3 regions of the Streptomyces sp. NPDC091972 genome follow, and region 2 is predicted to be linked to each of the others. Evidence: riboswitches for the same ligand, from Rfam matches in the RefSeq annotation. Region 2 holds a riboswitch; each other region holds the start of a gene.

Region 1 (4,860 bases), on a different contig from region 2:
GACGAGGCCGCCCCCGGTGAGGACCTCATCTCCGGGCTCATCCGGGCCTCCGACCACGGTGAGCACCTCACCGAGAACGAGGCCGCGGCCATGGCCTTCATCCTGCTGTTCGCGGGTTTCGAGACCACGGTCAACCTGATCGGCAACGGCGTGTACGCGCTTCTCACCCACCCCGAGCAGCGGCACCGGTTGCAGAGGTCCCTCGCCGACGGGGAGAGGGGCCTCCTGGAGACCGGGGTGGAGGAACTCCTCAGGTACGACGGCCCGGTCGAGCTGGCCACCTGGCGGTTCGCCACCCAGCCCCTGCGGATCGGCGGGCAGGACATCGCGGCCGGGGACCCGGTGCTCGTCGTCCTCGCGGCCGCGGACCGGGATCCGGAGCGGTTCGCCGACCCGGACGTGCTCGATCTGTCCCGCCGTGACAATCAGCACCTCGGTTACGGCCACGGCATCCACTACTGCCTCGGTGCCCCGCTGGCCCGGCTGGAGGGCCAGACCGCGCTCGCCACCCTCCTCACCCGGCTCCCGGACCTTCAACTCGCGGTGGATTCGGCTGATTTGCGCTGGCGTGGCGGACTCATCATGCGTGGACTGCGTACTTTGCCCGTGGAGTTCACGCCCGTCCGGTAATCGACCGAGGGGTCCGGGGTATCCCGGGAGGATGCCGCGTAAACATGACACGCCCTCAAGTCTGTGATCTTCACGTGATCTACGCGGCATTAACTTGTGACAAGTGATCGAATCCCTATACGTTCACGGACCAGCGCGGTCCCCGTACCACTGCCGCGCGGGTACTTGCTGTCTCGGGAAAGGTCCCTCCATGCTCTCCGGGAACGGTCGTCACCGTCGCCCCCGTCAGGCTCCGGCTCTCCTCGTGGCGGCCGGTGTGACGGGATCCGCCATCGCGATCCCACTGCTCGGGGCGACCGGGGCGAGCGCCGCCACCGGCACCACGTGGGACCGGGTCGCGGAGTGCGAGAGCGGTGGCTCCTGGAGCGCGAACGACGGCAACGGCTTCTACGGCGGCCTTCAGATGTCCCAGGAGAACTGGGAGAAGTACGGCGGCCTCGAGTACGCCGAGACCGCGGACCTGGCCAGCCGCAACCAGCAGATAGCCGTGGCCGAGAAGCTGCTCGCGGACCAGGGCATCGCCGCCTGGCCGACCTGCGGGCTGCTCGGCGGTCTCAGCAAGGACGCGAGTTCGGCCGACGTCGACACGGGCGTGGGAAGCGGCACGCCCTCCGCCTCGGCGTCCAACTCATCCGGATCGTCCGGCTCGTCCAGTTCCGAAGGTTCCTCCTCTTCGTCCGGTTCCTCCGACTCGTCGGGTTCCGAGAAGTCCTCCGGTCTGCTCGACGCGCTGGACGGATCGTCCGGGACGCCCTCGCCCTCGGCCACTCCCTCCGGCGATGACAGTTCCGCCAAGCCGGACAAAAAGAACTCTTCGGTATCCGAGGGTTCCGCACAGCGGGACGCGCAGCCGTCCGACAGCTCGCCCGTGGTGAGCGCAGAAGAGGATGAAGCGGACAAGTCATGGCAGGAGGGCGGCTCTTCGGCCCTCGTGGACGTGGGTGCCCTGGGTTCCGGCAAGCATCGCGGCGACAGTGCCGAGGAGAGTGTGACGAAGAGCGCGGCCTCCCCCACGGCCGGCCGGCATGCCGCCGCCACCTACACGGTCCAGGAGGGCGACTCCCTCGTCTCCATCGCCGACTCCCTTGGTCTCGACGGCGGATGGCGCGCCCTCTACGCGGAGAACAAGGACCGCATCGGGACCGACCCGAGCAACATCGTTGCCGGTCAGACGCTCGACACAGGGGCTGAATAGGGTCGAAAAGACCTGAAAAACAGCGGGAGTTCACGTCACACTTCGCACTGAATGTCCACTTTGGTGAAAGTGTGGGATGAGTCTCAGAAGCCCTGATCGTCTTTGAAATTCCGCCGAACGCATGTCTACGGTCGTGACCGCTCGGCAACCCGAGCCCCGTCTGCCGCAACGCCGAATCCTGCCAGCGGCCGTACGGGAACAGTCGTCGCGTCAAGCGCCGTAGGCAGGAGCGGGGGACCCAAGGTAAGTGCCGGACCCAGCAGTTCACGCTGGACCGGCTAGGGGTGAAGTCGCGCTAGGAGCCGCAAGGCGCCGGGCGCGACCGGGCAACTCAACCGGCCCGAACCCGACAGCTCACCTCGCAGGCGTCGGTGAGGGGATCGATCCATGCTGTTTTCCGGCAAGGGCAAGCACCGTCGTCCGTCCAAGGCCACCCGCGCCGCCGCGCTCGCCGGCGTCACCGGTGTCGCCATCGCCGCCCCGCTGATGGCCGCGGGCAACGCCTCCGCCGCCACCGCCTCCGAGTGGGACGCCGTCGCCCAGTGCGAGTCCGGCGGCAACTGGTCCATCAACACCGGCAACGGCTACTACGGCGGTCTGCAGTTCTCCGCCTCCACCTGGGCCGCGTACGGCGGCACGCAGTACGCCGCGCAGGCCAACCAGGCCAGCAAGGCCCAGCAGATCGCCGTCGCCGAGAAGGTCCTCGCCTCCCAGGGCAAGGGTGCCTGGCCGGTCTGCGGCACGGGCCTGTCCAGCGCCGCCTACAACGGTGGCGGCAGCTCGTCCTCCGCCGGCTCCTCGAACTCGGGCACCAGCACCCGTTCGACCGAGGAGCAGAGCGCCTCCCGCTCCTCCGACCGTCCGGCCGCCAAGAAGACCGTCACCACGCCGACCGGCAAGAAGGTCAAGAAGGGCGACGGCGAGTACAAGGTCGTCAAGGGTGACACCCTCAGCTCGATCGCCGAGAAGCACAAGGTCAAGGGCGGCTGGCAGAAGCTGTTCAAGCTGAACAAGGACATCATCGACGATGCCGACTTCATCTTCCCGGGCCAGCAGCTCCACCTGAAGTGACACCTCGCTGAACCACAGTGCCCTCACAGGCGTGGTCCTCATACTGAAGACCTCGTGAGGGTCACCCCCCCGTCCCCACGGGCTCCCCGCTCCGGTGCGTGTTCCCCCGTACGCACCGGGGCGGGGCCTTTTCATGCGCGGGTGCCGGCCCGTCTTTGTTCAGTTCGGAAACAATTTACTCTCGGTTCTGTCCATGGGTCGGTCCACACGGTGGCCGATCCCCCGGAGCCGGTTAGGCTCGGTCTCGCAGAACCCACCGCGGTCCCGGCGGACCGTGTCACATCCCAAGAAGGAGATGCTCGTGCCGTCCATCGACGTCGTCGTAGCCCGGGAAATCCTGGACTCCCGAGGCAACCCCACGGTCGAGGTCGAGGTCGGCCTCGACGACGGCAGCACCGGTCGTGCCGCCGTCCCGTCCGGCGCCTCCACGGGCGCCTTCGAGGCCATCGAGCTGCGTGACGGTGACCCGAACCGCTACCAGGGCAAGGGTGTCGAGAAGGCCGTCCTCGCGGTCATCGAGCAGATCGGCCCGGAGCTCGTCGGCTACGACGCCACCGAGCAGCGTCTGATCGACCAGGCGATGTTCGACCTGGACGCCACCGACAACAAGGGCTCGCTCGGCGCCAACGCCATCCTCGGCGTCTCCCTCGCCGTCGCCCACGCCGCCTCCGAGGCCAGCGACCTCCCGCTCTTCCGCTACCTGGGCGGCCCGAACGCGCACCTGCTGCCGGTGCCGATGATGAACATCCTGAACGGCGGCTCGCACGCCGACTCCAACGTGGACATCCAGGAGTTCATGATCGCCCCGATCGGCGCGGAGTCCTTCTCCGAGGCGCTGCGCTGGGGCACCGAGGTCTACCACACCCTCAAGAAGGTCCTGAAGAGCAAGGGCCTGTCCACCGGCCTCGGCGACGAGGGCGGCTTCGCGCCGAACCTGGAGTCCAACCGCGCCGCCCTGGACCTCATCCTCGAGGCGATCAAGGAAGCCGGTTACATCCCCGGCGAGCAGGTCGCCCTGGCGCTCGACGTCGCCGCCTCCGAGTTCTACAAGGACGGCAAGTACCAGTTCGAGGGCAAGGACCGCTCGGCCGCCGAGATGACGGAATACTACGAGGAGCTCGTGGCGGCCTACCCGCTCGTCTCCATCGAGGACCCGCTGTTCGAGGACGACTGGGCCGGCTGGAAGGTCCTCACCGACAAGCTGGGCGACAAGGTCCAGATCGTCGGCGACGACCTCTTCGTCACCAACCCGGAGCGCCTGGCCCGCGGCATCGAGGACGGCGCCGCCAACGCGCTGCTCGTCAAGGTGAACCAGATCGGCTCGCTCACCGAGACCCTCGACGCCGTCGAGCTCGCCCAGCGCAGCGGCTTCAAGTGCATGATGTCCCACCGCTCCGGCGAGACCGAGGACGTCACCATCGCCGACCTGGCCGTCGCCACCAACTGCGGCCAGATCAAGACCGGCGCCCCGGCCCGCTCCGAGCGCGTCGCCAAGTACAACCAGCTCCTGCGCATCGAGGAGATCCTCGACGACGCCGCGGTCTACGCCGGCCGCAGCGCGTTCCCGCGCTTCAAGGGCTGACACCGGCTGGCCCTTCCGGGGTCAAGCCTTAGCCAGTCGTACGTACGTCCCCGTACCGGTCCCGTACCGTGTGCGGGGACGTACGCACGTAGAAGGGGAGGCGGAGAGCCGATGGCCGTGAAGGACCGGGACCGTTTCTCCACGACGACGAGGATCAGGCTGCTCGGCGAGCAGACCGCGGCCCGTGTCTACCGCTCCCAGACCAGACGGCAGGCCCGCCGCTCCCGGCTGACCGGCCGGGCCGCGCTGCTCGCCCTGGTGCTGTGCACGCTGGTGGTGGCGCTGGCGTACCCGATAAGGCAGTACGTCTCGCAGCGCGCCGAGATCGCCGATCTCCAGCGGGAGAAGGAGCAGGCCGCCGAACGGGTCGAGAAGCTGCGCG
Region 2 (4,860 bases):
GCGACGTTCATGGTGCCGGCCTTCGCGCTGCTGACCTGGCTGGTCATCTGGACGCGGCAGCGGGAGCTGCGGACCGTGCGCGAGGAACTGCCCGCGTACGCCGCCGCCGGGTGGCTGACGCCGGCCGAGCCGTACGTACTGGGCTCGATGCGGGCCCGGCGGATAGCGCGGGAGTACGCGCGGCGGCAGTTCGGCGGGCGGGCGGCGGCGCGGGCGGTCGCGCAGTACGAGGCGTACGCGACGTCGTTGGCGTTCCTGCGGCGCCGGGGACGGCTCGGCCGGGCGAACGCCGACTTCGTCGTACGGGAGCGGGAGCTGCTGCACGAGCTGTGGCGCCGGCGGGACGTGGCCCGCCCCGCCCTGGACCACGCGGCCCGGACGACGGCACCCCCGGTACCGGTGGCCGCGCCGCCCTGGCCGGTGTACGGGGTGTACGGCCACCCGCCCCACCCCGCCCAGCAGGCGCACCCGGTCCACCCGGCGCACGCGGTGCCCTACCCCGCGTACAACCCGTACCGGACGTAGGCCGGCCTCCCCTTACGCCGACGCCTCCGTCAGGCGCCCCAGCTCCTCCTCCGTCAGGGTCAGCTCCGCCACCCTCAGCAGCGCCGGGAGCTGCTCCACCGTGCGGGCGGACGCGATCGGGGCCGCGACCGTCGGCTGGGCGGCGAGCCAGGCGAGGGCGACCGTGGCGACCGGGACGGTGTGGGACTCGGCGATGTCGTCGAGCGCCGCGAGCACCTTCCGGCCGCGCTCGGTCTCCAGGTGCTTGGCGGCACCCGCGCTGCGCCGGCTCTCCACGGTCTCGCCGACGCGGTACTTGCCGGTGAGGAACCCGGAGGCGAGGGCGAAGTACGGGACGGCGGCGAGACCCTGCCGGGAGGCGACGGCCTGGAGTTCGCCCTCGTAGGTGTCCCGCGAGACGAGGTTGTAGTGGGGCTGGAGGGCGGTGTAGCGCGCGAGGCCCTCGCGGTCGGAGAAGTCGAGGGACTCCGCAAGGCGCGCGGCGGAGATGTTGGAGGCTCCGATCGCCCGTACCTTGCCCGCCTTCACCAGCTCGTCCAGCGCGCCGATGATCTCCTCGACGGGTGTCTCCGGCTTGTCGTAGTGGGTGTAGTACAGGTCGATGCGGTCGGTGCCGAGGCGGCGCAGCGAGGCGTCCGCCGCCGCCTTGATGTTCGCCGCGCTCAGGCCCGGGTAGTCGGGGTGCTGGCTGACCTTCGTGGCGATGAGGACGTCGTCGCGGTTGCCGCGGGCCGCCAGCCACTTTCCGATGATGGTCTCGGACTCGCCACCGGAGTTGCCGTCCACCCATGCCGAGTACGAGTCGGCCGTGTCGAGGAAGTTGCCGCCGGCCGCGGTGTAGGCGTCGAGGACGGCGAACGAGGTGGCCTCGTCGGCGGTCCAGCCGAACACGTTGCCGCCGAGGGAGAGCGGGAAGACCTCGAGGCCGGAGGAGCCGAGCTTGCGAAGAGAAGTCATGCCATACGTCAACGCCAGTGCCGGACGCCGGCCTTCCGGCACGGCCGCAAAGTCCTCGCAAACAAGCGGGGTCGGCTGCTCCGACACACCGACAGCCCTGACGTCGGGGGGACGTCGTCAGGGCTGTCGGAGTTCGCGGGGGAGGGTCAGGGGTTGAGACCCTTGCCGCGCAGCCACGCCATCGGGTCGATCCCGTCGGCGGAGCCGCCCGGGTGGACCTCCAGGTGCAGGTGCGCGCCGGTCACGTTGCCCGTGGCGCCCACGCGGCCGATGACGTCACCGGTGGCGACCTTCTGGCCGACGCTGACGCTGATCGAGGACTGGTGGCAGAACCACAGCTCGGTGCCGTCGTCGAGGGTGAGGATCGTGCGGTAGCCGTAGGAGCCGGCCCAGCCGGCCTCCGTGATGGTGCCGCTGTGGACCGCCTTGATGAGCGTGCCCGTGGGGGCGGCGAAGTCGAGGCCCGTGTGGTAGCCGGAGGACCACAGGGAACCGGCCTGACCGAAGGTCGAGGTGATGGTGTACGACGAGGTCGGCAGCGTGTACTGCTTGGCGAGCTCGGCCAGGCGCTCCGCCTCGGCCTTCTTCGCGGCCTCCTCCTCCGCCTTCTTCTTGGCGGCGGCGGCCTTCTCCTGGGCTTCCTTCTCCGCCTTGGCGGCGGCCGCGTCGGCCTCCTTCTGGGCGGCGTCCGCGACGGCCTGGGCGGCCTTGGTGTCGATCTGGTCCTGCTGCACCTCGGCCTGGGCCAGGATGCGCGAGCGCAGTGCCTCACCGGCGTCCGAGGCGCCCTCGGCGGTGCCGGCGGTGGTGGCGCCGACGCTGCTGAAGGCGCTCGTGTCGGCGGCGGCCGGGTCGGAGTCGTCCGAGATGAGCGAGCCCACGTTGGGCAGGTCCGGCATCGAGATGGAGACCGGCGGCTTGCCGGTGTTGGCGCTGGCCATCCCGCCCGCGCTGACCGCGGCTATGACGCCGACGCCCAGGACGGTGGAGCTACGGGCGAATCCGCCGCCACGCTGCTTTGCTACGCGATGCCGGCCTCGTACGGGAGCGAGGGAGTCCGCGGTCGGGTTCCACTCGCCGAGCGGAGCCTCGTCGTCGGCACGGTAGCCGCCGTACACGAGGGTGTCGCTCGGAACGTACGGCGCCTCGGGGGCAGGCGGGTTGGACGCCACGTGGGCGCACTCCTTTCCTTCCTTCTCGCCTACCGGGTTAGCTGACGGGTTCGGAGCAGGAAGGTCTCCTACGCGCGTATATCCACCGTGCTGCCACGGCGGACTACGAGCGATTCACCCCAAGGTGGTGGTTCCCCGGTTCCCTTGCGGAATTCGGCGCGTGAGCACGGAGCCGTCTCTTGTGACGGCTGGGACGACCGCGCTGCGTTATCGAACGTTAATAGACCCGGGGGCCCGATTCCAAGCTGTTCCGCTTGATCATTAACGAAATCCCGCTGGACTTACGGCCCATGAACGGTGAAAAACGGGCGAGTTGACCACGACTCAGACGGCACAGGGGTGTTGACGGTGTGTCAGTCGCTATGCGGAGGGCGCCCATCCGCTCACCCGGCGTGACGAAGGCCGCTGCGAACCCTCCGGCCGGGCGCGGACGCACAAACACTCAGGGCCGGAACCCATTCACTGGATTCCGGCCCTGAGCCTTCAGTAGCGGGGACAGGATTTGAACCTGCGACCTCTGGGTTATGAGCCCAGCGAGCTACCGAGCTGCTCCACCCCGCGTCGTTGTGTGACCAGCATACGTCATCCGCGAGGTGGTTCGCGCCAGGGTTGTTCCAGGGGCCCCGGTGGCCGCGCGGAGCGGCGTACCGTGGCGCTCCTCACAGGAACGAGGAGGGGACATGACGGCAGCCGACGGGCGGCCGGCGGAGATCGGGAAGCGGGACATCCCGCTCTCCGGCGGCCGGACGCTGCGGGTGACGGAGTTCGGCAACGGCAGCATCAGGCTGGCGGTGCACACGGGCTCCCGCTACGTGGTGACGAGCCTGGAGCAGATCGACGACGGGACCGTGCTGAGGCTCTCGCCCGGCCGCGAGGGCTCGGGCGCCCACCGGAACTGGGTGCGGGACCACGAGGGCGGTGCGGGCGGCTCCGGCGAGTGAGCACCCGCCCGGGCGGCCGTCAGCCGACCCCGAGCTCCGTCAACTCGCCCAGCGGCAGCGTGTGCTGGGTCTGGAGGACCTTCGCGCGGAGGTAGCGGACGTTGTGGGCGGTGGTGAAGACGCCGGTCGGGACGCGGTCGTGGACGCCGATCCCGAGGTCCCTCAACTGACCCGCCTTGTCGGGGTTGTTGGAGAGCAGGTCGAGTTCGCCGATGCCCAGGGCGGTCAGCATCTGCGCGGCCGCCGTGTAGTCGCGGGCGTCCTCGGGCAGGCCCAGCGCGGTGTTCGCGGCGTAGGTGTCGAGACCCTGGTCCTGGAGGGCGTACGCGTCGAGCTTGTTGTAGAGGCCGATGCCGCGGCCCTCCTGGCGGAGGTAGAGCAGGACGCCGCCGCGCTCGGCTATGCGCTCGACCGCCTCGCGCAGTTGCGGGCCGCAGTCGCAGCGGGCGGAGCCGAAGACGTCACCGGTGAGGCACTCGGAGTGCAGCCGCACCAGCGGGACGGTGCCGGGGGCGGGGTCGCCGAGGACGACGGCGAGGTGCTCCCGCCCGTCGGCCAGGCCGTGGAAGGTGACGAGCTCGGCGTCGACGCGGTAGCCGTCCCCGAAGCGCAGCGGGACGTGGACGCGGGAGCGCTGGGTGGCGGCGGGCAGGTCGGGCATGCGGGTACTCCGCTCCGTGGGCATATCTGCTTCAGTTTTGAAGCAGTCCTACTGATCGAGACCCTACCTCATGCTTTAAATTTGAAGCAACGCCTTTATGGCACTCGTCACACGCACCCTCAGGAGCAGGACGGGGAGGACCGCCGGCGCCACGGAACCTCCTCGGCGGGTCCGCCCTCCCCCTGGAGTCCCGCGGTGACACTCGTGAAGATCTCCTCCAACTGCCCCACCTGTTCCGGGGTGAGCCGGTCGAACAGCGCGCCACGGACCGTCTCCACGTGTCCCGGCGCCGCCCGCTCCAGCACCGCCATACCCTCGTCCGTGAGGACCGCGACGCTGCCCCGCTTGTCCGAGGGGCAGCTCTCGCGCCGCACCAGCCCGTCCTTCTCCAGCCGGGCGACCGCGTACGTCAGCCGGGGCCGGGTGATCTTCAGCCCCTCGGCGAGTTCGGTCATCCGCAGCCGGCGCTCCGGGGTCTCGGAGAGGTTGGCAAGGATGGAGTAGTACAGGTGGGGCATGCCGGCCTCCTGCTGGAGCTGCCGGTCGATGGTGTCCTCCAGGAGGAGCGAGGCGGCGATGTAGGCACGCCAGGCTCGCTGCTCGT
Region 3 (4,860 bases), on a different contig from region 2:
CCCGAGGCCGCGGCAACCGTGGAAGCCAGCGACGACAACGAGGAGGCGGCCAAGTGAGCGAGCTCGCCGCGATGGAGTTCCACCCGCAGCCGCAGGCGGGCGAGCCCAAGGTCTGGGCCTTCCCCGCCCCCGAGCGCGGGACGCTCGACAACGGCCTGACCCTGCTGCGCTGCCACCGCCCCGGCCAGCAGGTCGTCGCCGTGGAAGTGCTCCTGGACGCACCCCTGGACGCCGAACCCGCCGGCCTGGACGGCGTCGCCACGATCATGGCCCGCGCCTTCTCCGAGGGCACCGACAAGCACTCGGCCGAGGAGTTCGCCGCCGAGCTGGAGCGCTGCGGAGCCACCCTCGACGCGCACGCCGACCACCCGGGCGTCCGCCTCAGCCTCGAAGTGCCGGCCTCCCGCCTCGCCAAGGCGCTCGGTCTGCTGGCCGACGCGCTCAGGGCGCCCGCGTTCGCGGACAGCGAGGTCGAGCGGCTCGTCCGCAACCGCCTCGACGAGATCCCGCATGAGCTGGCCAACCCGTCCCGCCGTGCCGCCAAGGAGCTCTCCAAGGAGCTGTTCCCGGCGGACTCGCGCATGTCGCGCCCGCGCCAGGGCACCGAGGAGACCGTCGGGAACATCGACTCCGCGGCCGTACGCGCCTTCTACGAGAAGCACGTGCGGCCCGCCACCGCGACCGCCGTGGTCGTCGGCGACCTCACCGGCATCGACCTGGACGCGCTGCTCGCCGACACGCTCGGTGCCTGGACCGGTTCCCCGGCCCAGCCGCGGCCCGTGCCGCCGGTGACCGCCGACGACACCGGCCGCGTCGTGATCGTGGACCGCCCCGGAGCCGTCCAGACCCAGCTCCTGATCGGCCGTATCGGCGCCGACCGGCACGCACGCGTGTGGCCCGCGCAGGTGCTCGGCACGTACTGCCTCGGCGGCACCCTCACCTCCCGCCTTGACCGCGTCCTGCGCGAGGAGAAGGGCTACACCTACGGCGTACGGGCGTTCGGCCAGGTCCTCCGGTCCGCGCCGGACGGCTCGGGCGCCGCGATGCTCGCCATCAGCGGCTCCGTCGACACCCCGAACACCGGTCCCGCCCTGGACGACCTGTGGAAGGTGCTGCGCACGCTCGCCGAGGGCGGCCTCACCGACGCCGAGCGCGACGTCGCCGTGCAGAACCTCGTGGGTGTGGCACCGCTCAAGTACGAGACGGCCGCGGCCGTGGCGAGCACGCTGGCCGACCAGGTCGAGCAGCACCTGCCCGACGACTACCAGGCGACCCTGTACCAGCAGCTCGCCGCGACCGGCACCGTGGAGGCCACCGCGGCCGTCGTGAACGCCTTCCCGGTGGACCGGCTGGTGACGGTCCTGGTCGGCGACGCGGCGGCCATCAAGGAGCCCGTCGAGGCCCTCGGTATCGGCGAGGTCAAGGTCGTCAGCGCCGAGTAGCCGAGCACCGGCACGGGCGTGGAGGGGCCCTGGTGACGGCGGCGTCACCAGGGCCCCTTGATGTCCGAATTGGGTGGGAGGTTGCCTGTCTGCCCTGTGGGATGCGCTACAAACACCCTGATCCGTTTGGGTCCTGAAAGCCGCCCCGCTTAGCGTCTTGCGGGCTGTCCGTCAGGCACTGCGCCGCGCCCGCGGCACCGGACAGTCATCGCCGAGTCCCCGTACGGCGCGAGCCAGGGGAGCCGGGGACCCACACCACGTCCCTGGGGTGAATCGGACGCCCACGCGACCGCGAGGGGGTCCGTAGGAGACCTTCCTGCTCCGAACCCGTCAGCTAACCCGGTAGGCGAGAAGGAAGGAAAGGACCAGCCACCACATGGCGTTCACCTGCGCCACCGGGAAGCACCGCCGTCCCAGCCGCATGAAGCGCACCACCGCCCGCGCCGCGGGCGTCGCCGCCCTCGCCACCACCGGCGTCATCGGCACCATCGCCGCCCCGGCGCTCGCCGCCGAGAACTCCGTCGAGCAGACCGGCCTCATGCCCGTCGTCTCCGTCGGCGACTCCCTCGCGGACCAGCTCGACGCCCAGGCCGAGGCCCAGGCGCAGGCCGCCGCGCAGAAGAAGGCGGAGGCGGAGGCCAAGCGCAAGGCCGAGGCGCGTGCCAAGGAGATCCGCGAGGCCAAGGAGCGCGCCGCCCGCGAGGCCGAGCGCAAGCGCCTCAACGCCTTCGTCGCCCCGATCTCCGGCTCCTACGTCTCCACCGGCTACAAGAGCGGCGGCTCCATCTGGTCCTCCGGCAGCCACACCGGTATCGACTTCCACGCCGCCAGCGGCACCTCCGTGCACGCGGTCGGCCGCGGCACGGTCGTCGAGGCCGGCTGGGGCGGGGCGTACGGCAACAACGTCGTGATCAGGATGGCCGACGGCACGTACACCCAGTACGGCCACCTGTCGTCCATCGGCGTCTCGGTCGGCCAGTCCGTCACTCCCGGTCAGCAGATCGGCCTCTCCGGCGCGACCGGCAACGTCACCGGCCCGCACCTGCACTTCGAGGCACGCACCAGCCCCGAGTACGGCTCGGACATCGACCCCGTCGCCTACCTGCGCTCGCACGGCGTCGACGTCTGACGATCGCCCCGCGGCCTCCGCGAGAACCCCGGCTCCCCGAGCCGGGGTTTCGTCGTTTCCGGCACCCCGTTGTCCAAAAAATATCCCTGGATTCCGGTCCGCCGTCGGAAATTCCCGCTCATTGCAATAGAGTCACTGAACACACGTCAATCGGCGACGTTTCACGGGGATTAAGACGGAGGTCGGACATGCGTATTCCGGCGCACTCGGTATGCACGGCGATCCGGGACGACATCGTCGCCGGTGTCCACGCGCGCGGGAGCCGGCTCACCGAGGAACTGCTCGCCCGCCGCTACGGCGTCTCCCGGGTCCCCGTCCGTGAGGCCCTGCGCACGCTGGAGGCCGAGGGCTTCGTGGTGACCCGGCGGCACGCGGGCGCGTGCGTCGCCGAACCGACCGAGCAGGAGGGCGCCGACCTCCTGGAGATGCGCATGCTCCTCGAACCGCTGGGCGCCTCCCGGGCCGCCCAGCGGCGCACCGAGGCCCATCTGAAGGTGCTGCGCGGCCTGGTCAGGCTGGGCCAGGAGCGGGCCAGGCGGGGCAACAGCGACGATCTGCGCTCCTTGGGGGGCTGGTTCCACGAGACGCTCGCGCAGGCCACCGGCAGCCCGGCGCTGACCTCGCTGCTGACCCAGTTGCGGCACAAGATCGCCTGGATGTACGTCGTGGACGCGCCGGCCGACCCCGTGGAGTCCTGGGCGGAGCACGGCGCGATCGTGGACGCGGTGGCCCGCGGGGACGGCGAACGGGCGCGTGCGATCACGGCGCTGCACACCGAGCGCTCGGGCGCGGCGCACCGGCTGCGGTTCACCTCAGGACAGGACCGCGCGGACCGTGTGAGGAGTTCGCAACATCCCGTAAACGTGACGGGTGTGCGGCATTAACACGGGCACCGTATACAAAGAGGGAGTAATTCGCGGGGGCTCTTTCCGCTGCCCGTAAAAGGATAAAGCGAAGGGCCCGCCCGATAATTCGGACGAGCCCTTGCCTGCTTTTCAGGACACCCGTGCTCAGACGGTCTCGGGAAGTTCCTCGAGTCCCTCGGCGACCAGCTTCGCGAGCCGGTCGAGAGCCGCGTCCGCGCCCTCGGCGTCGGAGGCGAGGACGACCTCCTCGCCGCCCTGGGCGCCCAGGCCGAGAACGGCCAGCATGGAGGCCGCGTTGACGGGGTTGCCGTCGGCCTTGGCGATCGTCACCGGGATGCCTGCGGCCGTGGCGGCCCGGACGAAGATGGAAGCGGGGCGGGCGTGGAGGCCCTCGGCCCAGCCGACGTTGACGCGGCGCTCAGCCATGTGATGCTGCCCTTCGGTGTTCAGGGTTGTCTAGACCAGTTTCCCACACGTGAAGCGTCTCCCGGGAGGGCGTGCAGCCTCCCGGGGTGAGACGTCGGACCGCGGCCTCGGCCCGACTTCCGTCCTTGTGCGCTCTCGCGCGTTCTCCACAGACTGCCTCGCGCCGTTGTCGTACGCGAGCCGTACTCTGGGGCCCATGCAGAGCGCGTCGGACCGGCACGAGTACCCCGCCCACTGGGAGGCCGACGTGGTGCTGCGCGACGGCGGCACCGCGCGCATCAGGCCCATCACCGTCGACGACGCCGATCGCCTGGTCAGCTTCTACGAGCAGGTCTCGGACGAGTCGAAGTACTACCGCTTCTTCGCGCCCTACCCACGCCTGTCCGCCAAGGACGTCCACCGCTTCACGCACCACGACTTTGTGGACCGGGTGGGACTCGCCGCCACCATCGGCGGCGAGTTCATCGCCACCGTACGCTACGACCGCATCGGCGCCGACGGCATGCCCGCGTCCGCCCCCGCCGACGAGGCCGAGGTCGCCTTCCTCGTGCAGGACGCCCACCAGGGGCGCGGGGTGGCCTCCGCCCTCCTCGAACACATCGGCGCCGTCGCCCGCGAGCGCGGCATCCGGCGCTTCGCCGCCGAGGTGCTGCCGGCCAACGTCAAGATGATCAAGGTGTTCACCGACGCCGGGTACACCCAGAAGCGCAGCTTCGAGGACGGCGTCGTCCGCCTGGAGTTCGACCTGGAGCCCACCGACCGCTCGCTCGCCGTGCAGTATGCGCGCGAGCAGCGTGCCGAGTCGCGGTCCGTGCAGCGCCTGCTCACCCCCGGCTCCGTCGCGGTCGTCGGCGTCGGACGCGCCCCCGGCGGCGTGGGCCGCAGCGTGCTCGGCAACATCCGGGACTACGGCTTCACCGGCCGCCTGTACGCCGTGAACAAGGCCTTCCCCGAGGAGACGAAGGAGGTCGACGGCATCCCCGCGCACCGCTCGGTG

The links. Region 2 has a riboswitch for cyclic di-AMP ahead of ACIQJT_RS39005 (M23 family metallopeptidase). Riboswitches for the same ligand answer to the same signal wherever they lie in the genome.
Region 1: another riboswitch for cyclic di-AMP. It lies ahead of ACIQJT_RS36220 (transglycosylase family protein); the one in region 2 lies ahead of ACIQJT_RS39005 (M23 family metallopeptidase).
Region 3: another riboswitch for cyclic di-AMP. It lies ahead of ACIQJT_RS31280 (M23 family metallopeptidase); the one in region 2 lies ahead of ACIQJT_RS39005 (M23 family metallopeptidase).

The regions. Positions count from the first base shown of each region.
Region 1 is NZ_JBIVSV010000016.1:103,710-108,569, reverse strand. It holds gene ACIQJT_RS36230 (cytochrome P450) at 1-630, shown strand, start outside; gene ACIQJT_RS36225 (transglycosylase family protein) at 821-1,825, shown strand; cyclic di-AMP (ydaO/yuaA leader) riboswitch at 2,031-2,208, shown strand; gene ACIQJT_RS36220 (transglycosylase family protein) at 2,213-2,896, shown strand; gene eno (phosphopyruvate hydratase) at 3,192-4,478, shown strand; gene ACIQJT_RS36210 (septum formation initiator family protein) at 4,590-4,860, shown strand, end outside.
Region 2 is NZ_JBIVSV010000020.1:20,084-24,943, forward strand. It holds gene ACIQJT_RS38995 (PrsW family intramembrane metalloprotease) at 1-525, shown strand, start outside; gene ACIQJT_RS39000 (aldo/keto reductase) at 538-1,482, opposite strand; gene ACIQJT_RS39005 (M23 family metallopeptidase) at 1,629-2,654, opposite strand; cyclic di-AMP (ydaO/yuaA leader) riboswitch at 2,666-2,823, opposite strand; tRNA gene ACIQJT_RS39010 (tRNA-Met) at 3,142-3,215, opposite strand; gene ACIQJT_RS39015 (hypothetical protein) at 3,335-3,595, shown strand; gene ribA (GTP cyclohydrolase II) at 3,615-4,256, opposite strand; gene ACIQJT_RS39025 (MarR family transcriptional regulator) at 4,376-4,860, opposite strand, start outside.
Region 3 is NZ_JBIVSV010000012.1:193,295-198,154, reverse strand. It holds gene ACIQJT_RS31290 (M16 family metallopeptidase) at 1-57, shown strand, start outside; gene ACIQJT_RS31285 (pitrilysin family protein) at 54-1,442, shown strand; cyclic di-AMP (ydaO/yuaA leader) riboswitch at 1,642-1,805, shown strand; gene ACIQJT_RS31280 (M23 family metallopeptidase) at 1,819-2,571, shown strand; gene ACIQJT_RS31275 (GntR family transcriptional regulator) at 2,760-3,455, shown strand; gene ACIQJT_RS31270 (HPr family phosphocarrier protein) at 3,582-3,863, opposite strand; gene ACIQJT_RS31265 (GNAT family N-acetyltransferase) at 4,060-4,860, shown strand, end outside.